2 regions of the Microbulbifer salipaludis genome follow, and region 1 is predicted to be linked to the other one. Evidence: predicted binding sites of a transcription regulator. Region 1 holds the regulator's gene; the other holds the start of a gene.
The links. Region 1 encodes sigma-54, which starts transcription at its own class of promoters, with help from an activator protein. Its sites were predicted from a motif close to TGGCACANNNNTTGCNNT; they were not measured.
Positions count from the first base shown of each region.

Region 2: a site for sigma-54 is predicted at 4,679-4,696, ahead of glnL (nitrogen regulation protein NR(II)). Genes of this name have one in related genera too.

Region 1 is NZ_JAEKJR010000002.1:503,724-512,010, forward strand. Features, by position in the region: gene yjgA (ribosome biogenesis factor YjgA) at 1-381, opposite strand, end outside; gene mgtE (magnesium transporter) at 434-1,777, opposite strand; gene JF535_RS07770 (HPr family phosphocarrier protein) at 1,877-2,146, opposite strand; gene rapZ (RNase adapter RapZ) at 2,179-3,039, opposite strand; gene ptsN (PTS IIA-like nitrogen regulatory protein PtsN) at 3,137-3,598, opposite strand; gene hpf (ribosome hibernation-promoting factor, HPF/YfiA family) at 3,653-3,946, opposite strand; gene JF535_RS07790 (RNA polymerase factor sigma-54) at 4,116-5,591, opposite strand; gene lptB (LPS export ABC transporter ATP-binding protein) at 5,825-6,550, opposite strand; gene lptA (lipopolysaccharide transport periplasmic protein LptA) at 6,635-7,180, opposite strand; gene lptC (LPS export ABC transporter periplasmic protein LptC) at 7,167-7,730, opposite strand; gene JF535_RS07810 (HAD-IIIA family hydrolase) at 7,820-8,287, opposite strand, start outside.
Region 2 is NZ_JAEKJR010000001.1:640,678-648,964, forward strand. Features, by position in the region: gene JF535_RS02655 (hypothetical protein) at 1-352, shown strand, start outside; gene thiI (tRNA uracil 4-sulfurtransferase ThiI) at 368-1,834, opposite strand; gene glnA (glutamate--ammonia ligase) at 2,195-3,601, shown strand; gene JF535_RS02670 (DUF4124 domain-containing protein) at 3,841-4,503, shown strand; gene glnL (nitrogen regulation protein NR(II)) at 4,742-5,848, shown strand; gene glnG (nitrogen regulation protein NR(I)) at 5,877-7,289, shown strand; gene JF535_RS02685 (zinc ribbon domain-containing protein YjdM) at 7,471-7,806, shown strand; gene JF535_RS02690 (hypothetical protein) at 7,847-8,287, shown strand, end outside.

The DNA.
Region 1 (8,287 bases):
ACTTTGCGCCTCTTTCCCCTGTTCCAGCAACCGTTCCCGCCATTCTTCCGCCATACGGTCAAAACGCAGGTGCAGGTGGTCCTGTTCCCGGTGCTTCTCCAGTACCGCCTGGATCGCCTCGACATCGGCCTTGCGCATGAGTTTGCCGATGTACTGCAACTGGCGGCGGCGCGCTTCCCGGGACTTGATCCGGTGCATGGTGTCGATAGCCTCGCTCAGCACCGCATCCATGGGGACCTCGGCCAGCTTCGCCGGGTTCAGCTCGGTCAGCTGCTTGCCGAGTGCCTGCAGCTCGTGCATTTCCTGCTTGACCTGGGTTTTGCTTTTGAAATTCTCGTCCTCAAATTCGTCAAAAGCGCCGGGATCATCTGAATTGTGCATGGTATATCTCTGAAACAGTACTGGGGTAAACGGAACCTGAATAGGCTGCGCGTCAAATAAAAAACCAGGTCGCGAGGCCGAGGAAAGACATAAAGCCCACCACATCGGTGACCGTGGTCAGGGCCACGCCGCCGGCCAGGGCGGGGTCGATGCGCAGGGCACGCAGGGCCACCGGTAGGATAGTACCGGCGAAGGCCGCGGTGACCAGGTTGATGACCATGGCCGCTATGATAATCAGGGCAATGCGGGTATCGCCAAACCAGAGCGCGGCGATACCGCCCATCACCGCAGCCCAGAGAATCGCATTCAGCGCGCCACTGGCCAGCTCACGGGACAGGAGCCAGCTCAGGTTACTGCGCCCGACCTGGCCCAGGGCCATGCCGCGAATGATGACCGTGAGGGTCTGGCTGCCGGCGACACCGCCCATACTGGCGACAATCGGCATCAGTACGGCGAGGGCCACCACCTTGTCGATGGTGTCCTGAAACAGGTTGATGACCCAGGAAGCGAGCAGGGCGGTGAGCAGGTTGATGCCGAGCCAGATCGCGCGACGGGGCGCGGTGCGCTTTACCGGTGCGAAGGTGTCCTCTTCCTCGTCGAGGCCCGCCAGGCTCATCAGCGAGTGGTCGGCGTCTTCCCGGATCACGTCGACCACGTCGTCGATGGTGATCCGCCCCAGCAGGCGATTTTCCTCGTCCACCACCGGCGCGGTAATCCAGTCGTATTTGGTAAACAGGCGAGCCACTTCGTCGTCCGGCATATCGGCGGGAATGGGGTCCACGTCGGTGATCATGATTTCACGTACGGTGACGGAGGGATCTGTGGTCAGTAGTTTGGTCAGTGGCAGCAGGCCGATAAAGCGGTCTTTGCGGTTGACCACAAACAGGTTGTCGGTGGATTCGGGCAGCTGCTCGTGGCGGCGCAGGTAGCGCAGCACCACATCGAGGTGCAGGTTGGGGCGCACGGAGACAATTTCCGTGTCCATCAGGCCGCCGGCGGTCTCCTCGTCGTAAGCGAGGACGTCTTCCACCCGCTGGCGGTCGTGCTCGCTCATGGCAGACAGTACTTCCGCCATCACCCGCTCGGGCAATTGCTGGAGGATGTCTGCCACATCGTCCGCATTCAGCCCTTCCATCACGGCCACCATCTCCTCGGTGTCCATGGTGGAGAGAATCTGGCCCTGTACCTCGTCCGGCAGTTCCTGCAGTACCTCGCCCTCGACCTTGCGGTCGATCAGTTTCCACAGTACCTGGCGGATGCGCGGCGGCGAGCTCTCGAGCAGCTGGGCGATGCTTTGCGGGGAGAGTGAGGACAGCATGCGCTGCACTTCCCGCCCGGTGCCACTGTCCAGCGCCGCATACAGCGCACCGAGCTGGTTCTGAGCGCGGAATGAGATGTCGGCGTTGGAGGGCTTGGGCACGTAAACACCTGCTTGTTGGGGGGTACTGCGAGGGCCGGCATTATAAGGGTAGAAAGGGGGGCGGCAGGCGCCTTTTTATTCGCCCTCACCAAAGCGGTCGTTAATCAGCAGGCAGATGGCCTCGTGCGCAGCATCTTCATCGCGGCCGCAGATTTCCAGTTCCAGCTCCACGCCTTTGCCCGCGGCAAGCAGCATGAGTGCCATCACGCTTTTGCCGTCGACGGCCTTGCCCTGGCAGTGCACTTTCACTTCAGAGGAAAAGCGCGCGCTGGTCTGGGCAAACTTGCTCGCGGCGCGCGCGTGTAGCCCCAGTTTATTGATAATGGTGATGCGGCTTTTTTGCATGGTGGGTATCTATCGTATGCTCCGGCCCGGGCTCATTTTTGCTGTTCGCGGTGTCGAACCTGGATATTCTCGAAAATCCCGGCAAAGGCTTTGGCCAGCTGCTCCACCATGTACACCGAGCGGTGGCGGCCGCCAGTGCAACCGATCGATACCGAGGTATAGCTGCGGTTGCTCTGCTGATAACTGGGTAGCCAGCGTTCCAGGAACTGGGTGATGTCTCGCTGCATATCCCTGGTCTCCTGGTGAGACTGCAGGAATTCGGCCACTTCCGGGTCCATGCCGGTTTTGTTGCGCAGTTCCGGTATCCAGTAGGGGTTGGGCAGACAGCGCAGGTCAAACACCAGGTCCGCATCAACGGGCACACCGTGCTTGAAGCCAAAGGACTGGAACAGGATGGCCATGCCGGGTGAATCTTTGCCCACCACCCGGGATTTCATCTGGTCGCGCAGCTGATGCAGGGTGAGGCTACTGGTATCGATGACCAGGTCGGCCATGGATGCGAGCGGTGCCAGCAACTCCTTTTCACGATTCAGTGCTTCGAGCAGGTGGGTGTGGCTGTCACTCAGGGGGTGTTTGCGGCGGGTTTCACTGAAGCGCTGCACCAGTACCGGCGAGCGCGCATCCAGATAGATGACGTCGCAATCGATACCGCTGTCGCGCAGGTCGTTGATGACTTTGGGGGCCTGGCGCACGTCGTGCCACAGGTTGCGGGCGTCGATACCGAGCGCCAGCTGGGTGTTTTCCTGCGAGGGTTGCTCGGTTACCCGGCGGATCAGTTCGGGCAGCAGGCTGGCCGGGAGGTTGTCGATGCAATTGAAGCCAACATCTTCCAGCAGTTGCAGCGCGGAGCTCTTTCCGGAGCCCGAGCGGCCGCTGATTATGACCAGTCGCATAGAACACGCACTCCTTGCTGAATCCGGCACGGCATGTGGCCGGAATGGCTAACTTGAGCGGCTCCGGCAACGGGCTGTCACCGGTAGTCGCGGCCTATTATGCCGCGGCGGCGCTATTGATGGCCAGTGCGTAAAGTTCATCGCTGGTGGTGGCCGCACGCAGTTTTTCCCGCACACGGCTATCGCTGAACAGGGCTGCAATTTCGGCGAGGGTGTCCAGGTGCTCCTGGTCCGAGTCTTCGGGCACCAGCAGGGCAAACAGCAAATCCACCGGCTGGCGGTCGATGGCATCGAAGTCCACCGCCGGGGATGTGGTACACAGTACGCCGATCGGGCCAGCACAGCCGGGCAGGCGGCAGTGAGGGATAGCAACGCCTTCGCCGATGCCGGTAGAGCCAAGGCGCTCCCGGGCAACCAGCTGGTTGAAGATCGTGTCGGAATCCAGATCGGGATATTGCTCGGAAATCGCCTGGGCGATGTTGAGTAACAGCTTTTTTTTGCTGCTCCCCGCCAGATGGCAAAGGCTCAGGCGGGGAGAGAGTAATGCTTCCAATGTCATAACGTACTGATGATCTAGCGGTGCAGGCCAGCCGGTAACCTGGTTATGTTACGACTAGCGGTGACTGCGTAACTTCTCTTTGTGTTTCAGCAGTTGCCGGTCGAGTTTGTCAGTCAGCGAATCGATCGCTGCGTACATGTCCTCAGACTCCGAATCGGCAAAAATATCCTTGTTGCCGCTCACGTGAACCCGTGCTTCGGCTTTCTGGATCAGTTTGTCGACGGAAAGAATGACCTGTGTATTGGTAATCAGGTCATTGTGGCGGGAGAGCTTGTCCAGTTTGGTCTGGCAGTAATCGCGAATGGCCGGAGTAACGTCTACATGGTGGCCACTGATATTGATCTGCATGGATTTCTCCTCATCGGGTGCAACACAAATCTGGCTGGACCCCCGCACAGGGCGGCAACCCTACTAGGAAGTGCGCCAGAATGGAAGGATACACTCAATGTATAGCCATTGGTTGTACAGAAAGCGCACACACGAAGGCGAAGAGTGCTTCCATATGTGACTGCCCTCGCTAAACCAGTCGTTTTCTCTCGCTGGACGAGGGAATGCCCATGGATTCACGGTACTTGGCCACTGTACGTCGCGCGACCTTGATGCCCTGGGAGTCCAGCTCCTGAGTGATTTTGTTGTCCGACAGCGGCTTGCGCGGCTGTTCGGCATCAATAAGCTTGCGGATCAGGGCGCGGATGGCGGTGGACGAGGCATCCTCCCCGGAGTCGGTGCTCACATGGCTGGAGAAGAAGTATTTCAGCTCGAAGACACCGCGGGGCGTGAGCATGTACTTCTGCGTGGTCACCCGGGAAATGGTCGACTCGTGCATGCCGATGGTCTCGGCAATGTTCGCCAGTACCATGGGTTTCATGCCTTCTGGCCCCAGTTCAAAAAAGCCCTGCTGCTTTTCCACGATGCAGCTGGCCACCTTGAGCAGTGTCTCGTGGCGGCTTTGCAGGCTTTTCAGGAACCAGCGCGCTTCCTGGAGGTTGTCGCGCAGATAGTTGTTGTCACTGGAGTTATCGGCGCGCTTGATCAGTGAGGCATAGGCGTCATTGATGCGCAGCTTGGGCGTGGTCTCGGGGTTGAGCTCGACGACCCAGCGGTTGTGCTTGCGGCTGACGATCACATCGGGCACCACATACTGGGGCTCTTCACCGCCGAAGGCTTCGCCCGGGTAGGGGGTGAGAGTCTGGATCAGTCGCATGACCTCGCCGAGCTGTGACTCGTTGAGCCGCGTGCGGCGGGTCAGTTGGCGGAAGTCCCGCTTGCCCAGCAGGTCGAGGTGCTGGCTCACCACCAGCAGGGCCTCGGTCATCCATGGGGTCTGTTCCGGCAGCTGGCGCAGTTGCAGCAGCAGGCTCTCGCGCAGGTCGCGGGCACCACAGCCGGCGGGCTCCAGCTGTTGGATGGTCTTCAGTACGGTCAGTACTTCGTCGGCTTCCACCTCGAAGGTGGCGGCCACCTCGTTTAGGTCCGCGTCGAGGAAGCCGTTGGGGGCGATGGCGTCGATCAGGGTTTCGCCGATGAGCTTGTCGATATCCGTCAGCGGGGTCAGGTTCAGTTGCCACAGCAGGTGGTCCTGCAGGCTTTCGGAGGCCGCGTTGCGCTGTTCCAGCGCGTATTCATCGCCATCGCCGCCGGTATAGCTGCCGCCGGTGTAGATATCGTCCCAGCGGGTGTCGACTGGCAGGTCGTCCGGGATTTCGCTGTTCCAGTCACCATCGGCCGTAGACTCGCCCTGCGTCTCGCGGGCAGCTTCCTGCGCGCGGGTCTCCGGCTCTTTGGTTTCGGATTGCGCAGGGGTGTTCTGGTCCTGATGGGGCTCGCCGGTGTGTTCTTCGAAGTCGGATTCCAGCAGGGGGTTGCTGTCGAGGGCCGACTGGATTTCTTGTTGCAGATCCAGCGTCGACAATTGCAGCAGACGGATCGCCTGCTGCAACTGCGGTGTCATCGTCAGCTGTGTGCCGAGTTTTAACTGGAGTGACTGCTTCATATGGGGGTTTGCCGGCAGAAAATTCTGGCATTGGCCCGCCGCAGCAGATTTGATGCTTGATGCGGCGGCGTAAAGCTCATTTCCTGCAGACTACCTTGCGGCAAATCGGAACACAAGAGGCAGCTTAAGCAATAAGCATGCCGAAAAATTTTGTGGATCCGGTCACAAGGTTTCTGTGTGTAATGGCGGCCTACAGAATGGGGTATCGTGAAGATGAACCCCTAAAAAACCGCTCAAATGGTGAATTCGTGTCCCAGATAGACATCTTTCACCTGTTTGTTTTCTGCTACGTCTCTGGGGTCGCCGGAGGCGATGATGTGCCCCTCGCTGACGATAAATGCGGTCTCGCAGATATCCAGGGTTTCGCGCACATTGTGGTCGGTAATCAGTACGCCGATACCGCGGTCCCGCAGATGGCGGATAATTTGCTTGATATCGTTGACCGAAATGGGGTCGACACCGGCAAAGGGCTCATCCAGCAGGACAAAGGCGGGGTTGGTCGCCAGGGCCCGCGCAATTTCAACGCGACGGCGCTCGCCGCCGGACAGCGCCATCCCCAGACTGTCGCGGATGTGGGTGATGTGGAATTCCTCCAGCAGGGCCTCAAGTTGCGCCATACGCTGGCTACGGTTGAGGTCCTTGCGGGTTTCGAGAATGGCGAGAATGTTGTCCGCCACGGTCAGGCGGCGGAATACCGATGCTTCCTGAGGCAGGTAGCCAATGCCCTTGCGGGCGCGGCCGTGCATGGAAAGACCGGTGATATCTTCGTCGTCGATCATGACCTGGCCGGCATCCGCCTGGACCAGGCCGGCGATCATGTAGAAACACGTGGTTTTGCCGGCACCATTAGGGCCCAGCAGGCCCACCACCTGTCCGCTGGATACGCTCACGGACACATCCTGAACGACTTTGCGTTTTTTGTACTGCTTGGCGAGATGTAACGCTTTGAGCGTCGGCATGGCGAATTCCGCTATCTAGTGCAGTGGCAATGGCCACATCTGTCTGGTGAGTTCTGCAGGCGCTGGCCCCATGGGGCGGATGGCCTACTGGCCGTCTTCGACCGGTTTGGGGGCGGGCTGCGCTTCGGGCTTCCAGATCATTTCCACGCGCTTCTTCTCCGATTGGCCCTGGGCCTGCATCTGCTCGCTATTGAGGTCGTAATCGATGCGCTCGGCGGAGAGGGTGTTGCCGTCCCGGTCGACGAAGGCTTCACCGGTCAGCTGCAGGGCATCGGTGCTCACCAGAAATTCAATCCGCCGGGCGCGCGCCTTGACCGGGCTGGTGCTTTCTTCCACCTGCTGCTGGAAGTGAGCGGGGGTGCCGATGGCGACCACCTTGCGGATTTCGCCGCTGGCATTGCCGTGTACCTCAACCCGGTCTGCGCGGATCTGCAGGGAGCCCTGGGTAATGACCACATTGCCGCTATAGACCGAGAGGTTTTTGCTGCGGTTGGCCTCCAGGTTGTCGGCGGATACTTTCACCGGCTGCTGGCGATCATTGGGTAGAGCCTGCGCCTGCAGGCTGGCCAGCGCGACCACCGCCGCCAACGTGGTTGCGAGCAGTGTGCGGGCGGCATTAGCGGACTTCATAGCGGCTTTCCACATCGGACAGAATTTCCACCTTGTCTTGTTTTAGATCGGCGCGCAGGCCCTTGCCGGTTGTGAGGTTGGGGCCGTCGGTAATGGTAACAACTTTGTCAGTCTCGGCGAATTCTTCGCGAGGCCTGATTTCGATTTTCGGTGTCCGCAGGGTAATACCTGGCCCCGGCAGCTCCTTGATGGAGACATCCCCCTTCAGTACGACCCTTTGCCCATTGTTGTAGGCGACACCAGAGCGCGATTCCGTGCGCCAGCGGGAGTCTTCGCCCTGGTAGAACATCATGCGTGGCTCGGTGAGGTCGGCCCGATCCCGCCGCGCAAACTGGAAGAAGGTGACGCGCTCGGCGTCGACTTCATAGGCGAGATTGCCGTTCACATCGTAGTGACGCGTGCGGGCACCCCGGATGATGAGATCCGCGGCCCTGTTGTGTTCCTGCTGGGTGGGGCGCTTGCCCATTAGCTGATCTGGCGGGCTCTCGGTAAACCAGAGTCCCAGGGTAATCAGCATCACCACAATCACCAGTGGTAGCCAGGTGCGCATGTATCGAGTGTTTCCTGTTAGCCTGCCGGCCCGCGCAACGCGGTCTGACAGTTAGTCTGTGTGGGTGCGGTCAGGTTCCGGCCTGGCGATTATTTTTCTACGTGTGTCAGGTAAGGTGCGAGTGCGGCGTCAAAGGTGCCCTGTGCCTGCATGATGCGGTCGCAGACCTCTCGTACCGCGCCAAGTCCCCCTTTGCGCTCGGTGGTGAACAGCGCGCGCTCCTTTACTGGCGGTGCTGCGTCGGGCACGGCAATGGGGCAGCCGACGCGGGTCATCAGCTGCAGGTCCGGGTAGTCATCGCCCACGTAGGCAATGTTTTCCAGCGTGTGGGGTTCGTTGGCGAACAGCTCCTGAAAGGCGCTGTATTTGTCTTCACGCCCCTGAATCAGCCGGGTGATTCCCAGATCATGCGCACGTTTTTCCACCAGGGAGCTACGTCGACCGGTAATGATGGCGACGGCCACACCCGATTGCTGCAGCATCTTGATGCCATGCCCATCGAGGGTGTGGAAGGTTTTCAGTTCATTGCCGTGATTGTCAAAATACAGTCGTCCGTC
Region 2 (8,287 bases), on a different contig from region 1:
CCACATGGGCTCCTCCTCCCGTGTGAAAAGGTTCAGAGCGGAAGGCCGACACTGGACCAAGAAATTCGGCGAATGGCTCGCTTCGGTTCCGCTAATATCACGGCAGGCTAAACGCATAGTATTCTGGCTGGAGAAGGTTTTTCCCGACCGGCTTGCGAAGCGAAATATGTTGCTATACCAGGCGATCCGTCGGGACTTGAAAAATAATTCCGCCAGTTTCTATGATGAACTCCAGGGGTTACCCGGCTCACCAGACCCGGCGACCGCCCGAGTTGGTGTCGGTCGAGGGTTGCAGCAGAGGCACGAGTCGACCGGGAAGCGATCGCCGCGTCCCCTGGAGCTGGTACGTTAAGCGCATTACTCAGTGTCAATGCTTCGGTTTCTCAGGCCGATAAACCCCAACATTGCGATACCCCTCATCCAGCAGGTGCGAGGCGTGTAACTGACTCATTACGCCGCGATCGCAGTACAACAGGTAGTGCTTATCCTTATCCAGTTTCTGGAACGCTGTGCTGAGGCGGAAGAAGGGAATGGTTTCCACGGTGGTGTCTTCCAGTTCCAAGGGGTTCACTTCCTCTTCCGTGGGGTGGCGAATGTCGATGACGGTGGCATCACCCGGTTCGGTCACAATATCCACCGGCGGTGCATCTTCACCCAGATCTTGCATTACTTCATCGATGTTCTGCATCACGCGGTTGCCGATGGCGCGGTCAAGCACCGTGAAATCGAATCGGGTTTCCTCGTGCTCTACCTTCTCCATTTTTGCGCGCGTGGTGGGCTTCACGGAAATTACCCCGCAGTACTCCGGCATGTTCGCGGCAAACTCCTCTGTGCCAATGGCGCGGGCGGTGCGAATGATGTCGGTCTTGTCGGAGGTAATCAGCGGGCGCAGGACCAGCGTATCGGTAACGCTGTCGATGACCGATAGATTTTTCAGGGTCTGGCTGGAAACCTGGGCAATGGCCTCACCGGTCACTACTGCGTCCACGTCCAGTTCCTTGGCGACCACCGAGGCGGCGCGCAGCATCATGCGCTTCAGGGTGACACCCATATAGGAGTCGTCGACCTGCTCGAGTATCTCGGCAACCACTTCGTCAAACGGTACGGTGATGAATTTCACCCGATGGGATGCGCCGTATCTTTCCCACAGGTAAAAGGCGACCTCCTTTACCCCCAGCTCGTGCTGGCGGCCTCCCAGGTTGAAGAACAGGAAGTGGGTGCGGATGCCGCGCTTGATGGTCAGGTAGCTGGCAACCGTGGAATCGAAGCCACCGGACACCAGCGATAGCACCGGGTCCTGGGTGCCCAGCGGGAAGCCCCCCAGGCCCTGGTGCAGCTCCTCGATCACGTTCAGCTTGTCGTGGCGGACTTCCAGTTTCACCGTGACATCGGGGTTTTTCAGTTTTACTCCGATGGCATCGGTGTTCTTGTTCAGCCCACCACCTACATACTGCTCCACATCGAGAGACTGGAAGTCGTGCTTGCCGGTGCGTTTGACGCGCACGCAGAACGTCTTGCCGGCGAGCTGCGGGCCCCAGATGGGCAATGTTTTCTGGTAGATGTCGTCCAGGTCGCCGAGCGGGAACTGCTGTACCCGGGCAAAGTTCGCGATACCGGGAGTGTGCGCCAGTACCTCTTCAATACGCTCGGAAAGGTGGGATACTGCATCCGGCGCAATCACGTCGATTTTTTCCCAGTCCTTGTGCACCTTGATGCGATCATCCAGCTGCCGCATTAGTTTGCGCAGGTTGTCGGCCAGCTGCCGCGACATGCGCTTGCGCACTGGATTGCTTTTGATGGTGATCTCTGGGAAAAATTTGACGACAAAGTGCATGGGAGTGTGCCGGAAACGCGGTTGAATGTGAGGCCAAGGAAGGAGTTATAGCCTTCCCGGCAAAGGTGGCGAATTATAAACTCGCTAAGGGGATTTTGCTTGCAGCACCAATTTGGTGCTCGCGGTGACTTGATGGCCCCAAATCGGTGCATTTCTGTCTTGGGGGGCACCAACATTGTGACTATCGTGGGGGCTCGCTGGTGGTGAATCACCGAAAACCCGTGGTTGTCACCGGATTTCGCGGGCCCGAGGCCGCTTTATGCCTGTTTGCCCCAATTTGGCACACTCCTTGCTTTTACTGTTGCCACAAGACAACGCGAATTGGCGCGATACATAAATTTTCATTCTTGGAGGACTGCAATGTCAGCGAAAACGCTCGGACTGATCAAAGAGAGCGAAGCCAAATGGGTAGACCTGCGCTTCACCGATACCAAAGGTAAGGAACAACACGTTTCTCTTCCGTCCAAGGAAGTTGATGGCGAGTTCTTCGAAGAAGGCAAGATGTTCGACGGTTCCTCTATCGCGGGCTGGAAGGGTATTAACGAATCCGACATGATCCTGATGCCGGACGATGAAACCTCTTTCCTGGACCCCTTCACCGATGAAGCGACCGTAATCATTCGCTGTAACATCGTTGATCCGATCACCGGCCAGGGCTACGAGCGCGACCCGCGTTCCATCGCGCTGCGCGCCGAGGAATACCTGAAGTCCACTGGTTACGGTGACACCGCGCTGTTCGGTCCGGAGCCCGAGTTCTTCGTATTCGACGACATCACCTGGGGTGCCGAAATGGGCGGCGCCTTCTACAAGATCAACTCTGAAGAAGCGGCCTGGTCTTCCGGTGCCTCTTTCACTGACGGCAACATGGGCCACCGCCCGGGCGTGAAAGGCGGTTACTTCCCGGTTCCGCCGGTTGACTCCCTGCACGACATCCGTGCTGCCATGTGTTCCGCCATGGAAGCCATGGGCCTGGAAATCGAAGTACATCACCACGAAGTGGGTACTGCGGGCCAGTGTGAAATCGGCGTTGGCGCCAACACCCTGACCAAGAAAGCGGACGAAGTACAGATCCTGAAGTACGCGGTACACAACGTAGCCCACGCTTACGGCAAAACCGCTACCTTCATGCCCAAGCCGCTGGTGGGTGACAACGGTTCCGGTATGCACGTGCACCAGTCCTTCAGCAAGGACGGCGTGAACCAGTTCGCCGGTGACGCCTATGCTGGCCTGTCTGAAACTGCCCTGTTCTACATCGGCGGTATCATCAAGCACGCGCGCGCCCTGAACGCGATCTGTAACTCTTCCACCAACTCCTACAAGCGTCTGGTTCCGGGCTTCGAAGCGCCGGTTATCCTGGCCTACTCTGCGCGCAACCGCTCTGCGTCTATCCGCATTCCGTTCGTGCCGAGCCCGAAAGGCAAGCGCATCGAGACTCGCTTCCCGGATCCGACCGCCAACCCGTACCTGGCCTTCGCAGCCCTGCTGATGGCTGGCCTCGACGGCGTGAAGAACAAGATCCACCCGGGCGACGCAGCCGACAAGGACCTGTACGACCTGCCGGCGGAAGAGCTGGCCGAGTACCCGACCGTGGCTTCCAGCCTGGAGCAGGCCCTGGACGCACTGGATCAGGACCGCGCCTTCCTGACCGAAGGTGGCGTATTCACCGACGACGCTATCGATGCGTTCATCGAGCTGAAGCGCGAAGAAGTACAGCGTGTGAACATGACCACTCACCCGGTTGAGTTCGAACTGTACTATTCAGTATAAAGATCAGTATAAAGACGCCGCAGGCGCCTCCTTTTAAAACCCTATTTGGGGTTAAAACGGAGTATCATCGGAGCGCCGCCGCCGGCCCATGCATCTGCAAGGTCTGGTGAGAACGGTGCAAAGATGACGAGAAAGCCCACACCTTGCGGTGTGGGCTTTTTTTATGCCGGTAGCGCAGACCGGAGTACACTAGCCTTTATCAAGCAACCTCTAACAGAATGCGAGAGGCAGGAAAGCCCATGAACAGGTGGATTGCAGTGCTGGCGTTTATTCTCGCCGTCCCCGCTTTGGCGCAGCAGGAGTCGACTGCCGCGGACAACAAGTCAGGTAGCGGCTCTGGCAGTGTGTACAAGATTGTCGGCCCGGATGGGCGTATCACCTTCAGTGACAGCCCGCCTCCGGACGGCAAGGCCGAAAAGGTGGAAATCGGGCCGATTAACGTGCAGCCCATTGCGCCCCGGCAGCCGCTGCGGACGCGCAAGCTGTCTCCCCGCGACCGTGAGGACAACCGCGCTGGGGATGATACGGGCCCGGTGAACTTCTCCATCGTGAGCCCGGTCAATGGGGCCACCATACCGCCAGGCCAGCGGTTTATTGTGTTGCAGGTGGCGCTGGACCCGGTACCCAGAGATGGCTACGAGTTTTTTGTAGTGGTTGACGGCCAGCGCTGGTCGGGCAGCTCCTCCGGCACCAGCCTGGATATTTCCGCGCTGGAGCGCGGTGCACATACGATACAGGCGGTACTGCTGGGTTCCCGGGGACAGCCACTGGCCCGCTCCCAGGCGATCGAGGTGTACGTGAAGCGTCCCGGCGGTCAGGTTCCGGATTTCCCCGCGGGTCAGGCGCCGGCGATGCCCAAGGCCCAGCAAGCACCGGGTTTCACGCCCAAGCCGAAACGTTAGTCCGGTTACGCGGGCCACGATAAGGCGTGGCCCCTCCCTTCCTTCTCCGCCAGCCCCATTCTGGGCTCCAGGCAGCACAAATTTTGATCTGCGCACAATTTTGGTGCATTCTCTGTGCTGAAACACCGCGCCCCGAATTCTAAGCCCCGAAAGAGTCCGGTTTTTTGCGCCATTTTGGTTTGCTTTTTGCACTGCCATTAGGCGACCCGAAGAAATGAACGAAGTCGGATCCCCCCGAATGCTCAATGATCGTCAGTTACGCCTGCTTTTTGACAACCTGACCTCGGCCGTTCTGGTGCTGGATGAGCATCTGTCCCTGCGCTACCTGAACTCGGCGGCCGAAGACCTGGTGGCAGCGTCCAGCACGCGCTCCATCGGCCTGCCCCTGGAAGACGTCGTCCGTGAGTCCCGCTCTGCCCAGCAGGCGTTGCGTTCGGCGCTGGAAAACGGGGAAAAGTACACCGTACGGCGTGCGTTATGGCTGCTGCACAACCTGGAAGAGTGCACGGTGGATTACTCGGTGACACCGCTCACCGAGCTGGGCCTGTTATTGCTGGAGGTCCAGTCCATGGATCGCCTGCTGCGCATCGCACGCGAGGATGCGCTGATCTCTGCCCAGGAGACCACCCGTAACCTGGTGCGGGGCATGGCCCACGAAGTAAAAAATCCCCTGGGCGGAATACGCGGTGCGGCACAGTTGCTGCAAAGGGAATTGAAAGAGCTGGAGCAGTCCGGTGGCGAAGATCTGGCGGAATACACCCAGATCATCATCGAAGAGGCCGATCGCCTGCGCAACCTGGTGGATCGCATGCTGGGTCCGCGTAAGCCGGTGCGACTGCAGTCGGTGAACGTGCACACGATTACCGAGCGGGTGGCACAGTTAATCGAGGCGGAGTGCGATGGGGCGCTGGAGATCAAACGCGATTACGACCCGTCGATCCCGGATATCCCCGCCGACAGCGAGCAGCTGATACAGGCGGTATTGAATATCGCCCGCAATGCCATGCAGGCCATCGCTGAGAATGTGGGTCTCGAAGACGGAGACCTGACCATCCGCACCCGGGTACAGCGTCAATTTACCATCGGCCGCCGACACTGCCCGCTGGTCTGCCGCATCGATGTTGTGGACAACGGCCCGGGTATTCCGGAAGACATTCGCGAGCGAATTTTTTACCCGATGATTTCCGGCCGCGCTGAAGGCTCGGGTTTGGGGCTGTCGATATCGCAGCACATCATCAATCAGCACCGCGGGCTGATCAAATGCGAGAGCCGGCCCGGAGAGACAGAATTTCAGATATACCTGCCGCTGGCCAATGACGGCTCAGCGGCAGAGAAAAATTATTAGAACGTAATAACAGAACCGGAAAAAGATTATGAATAATCGCGTATGGATCATTGATGACGACCGCTCCATCCGCTGGGTGCTGGAGCGCGCCCTTTCCCGGGCGGGGATCGATACCACCTGCTACGAAAACGGGGATCGTGCCCTGGATGACTTTTACAGCGAGTCACCGGATGTGGTGATCAGTGATATCCGCATGCCCGGCTCCGATGGTTTTAAACTGCTGCAACGCTTTCAGGCAGAGCGTCCGTCCCTGCCCATCATCATCATGACGGCCCACTCGGACCTCGACAGTGCGGTCGCAGCCTATCAGGGTGGCGCCTTCGAGTACCTGCCCAAACCTTTTGATGTGGATGAGGCCGTGGCCGTTACCCGCCGCGCCCTGGCCCACGCCAATGAGCAGCAGCCCGAAGAGCCGGTAATCGTCGAAAACGGTACCGCCAACAAGGAAATCATCGGTGAGGCGCCGGCGATGCAGGAGGTGTTCCGCGCGATCGGGCGCCTCTCCCACTCCAATATCACCGTGCTGATCAACGGTGAATCCGGTACCGGTAAGGAGCTGGTGGCAGCCGCCCTGCACAATCACAGTCCGCGCAAGAACCAGCCGTTTATTGCGCTCAACATGGCGGCGATTCCCAAGGATTTGATGGAATCCGAACTGTTTGGCCATGAGAAGGGCGCCTTTACCGGCGCCAGCGCGCAGCGCGCCGGGCGCTTCGAGCAGGCCAACGGCGGCACCCTGTTCCTCGATGAAATTGGGGATATGCCCGCAGAAACCCAGACCCGACTGCTGCGGGTGCTGGCGGACGGCGAGTTTTACCGGGTCGGCGGTCACACGCCGGTCAAGGTGGATGTGCGCATTATTGCCGCCACCCACCAGGATCTCGAGCGCCTGGTGGAAGAGCACAAATTCCGCGAAGACCTTTTCCACCGCCTGAACGTCATCCGCATCCATATTCCCCGGCTTGCGGATCGTCGCGAAGACATTCCGCGCCTGGTGCGCCACTTCTTTAACAGTGCCGCCAAGGATCTCGGCGTTGAGCCCAAAATTTTGCTCAAGGAAACCGAGGAGTACCTGTCGGGTCTCGACTGGCCTGGCAACGTGCGCCAGCTGGAAAATACCTGTCGCTGGATTACGGTGATGGCCTCCGGCCGTGAGGTGCTGGTGGACGACCTGCCACCGGAGCTGCATCAGCAGGGCGCCGCGAGCGAGGTCCCACAGGACTGGCAGAAGGCGCTGCGGCTGTGGGCGGATCAGGCGCTGGCCACCGGTCAACGGGAAATCCTTAGCGAAGCAGTGCCGGCGTTTGAGCGAGCCCTGATCGCGATTGCACTCAAGCACACGGCGGGTCGCAAGCGCGATGCCGCGGAACTGCTTGGCTGGGGGCGCAACACCCTGACCCGCAAGCTGAAAGAGCTGGGCATGAACGGCGCCGACGATTGAGTGCTGACTGATGTCGACGACCAAAATGGGCACCTGCGGGTGCCCATTTTCGTTATAGTACGCGCAATTTTTGACTCTGATCAGCTGGCGCCAACTTCAACTCTGCTTTACTGCCTGTATTCCCGGTAAAACGATGATCGGCAACAGCCAACCGTAACAATCATTATCAGTGACAGCGACCATGAGTGATCTCCCCAATTGCCCCAAGTGCCAATCCACCTATACCTATGAAGATCGCGATCTTTTCGTCTGCCCGGAGTGTGGCAATGAATGGGCTGCGGGAGAAACTGCGGAAGAGGAAGGGTTGAAGATTAACGATGCCAATGGCAATCCACTCACCGATGGCGATACGGTAACGGTGATCAAGGACCTGAAGGTGAAAGGCTCTTCGCTGGTGGTAAAGGTGGGCACCAAGGTGAAGAATATCCGGCTGGTGGACGGCGACCATGATATCGACTGCAAAATTGACGGTATCGGGCCGATGAAACTGAAGTCGGAGTTCGTCAAGAAAGCCTGAGGCGCAGATCGGCCATTCAATTTGACACGGGATTTCAAGGATGAAAGACGTGGCACTGATCACCCTGCACGGTATGGGCAAGGTGGATTGGGAATACCATCGCGAACTGGAGTACGGTCTAAAACGGGATCTTGGGTCCGCGTGGGATCGGGTCTCGTTCAAGGTGGTGCATTACGCCTATTTTCTGCAGCAGCCCCAGGACCTGCTGTGGGAGAGAATGCTGCGGGACACCGACAATGAACTCGATGCGACCCGTTTGCGCAAATTCCTGCTGTTCGGATTTGGTGACGCCGCCGCCCTCGAGTACAGCGCCCGACAGCCCGGCCCGAACACCAAGTATCTGCAGGTACAGCGAGAGATCCAGGCGGTGTTACGTCAGGCCTACCTGGAGCTGGGCCGCGATCACCGCAAGCCGGTGGTGATTATTGCCCAGTCCCTCGGCTGCCAGGTGATCTCCAGCTACCTGTGGGATGCGGGTACC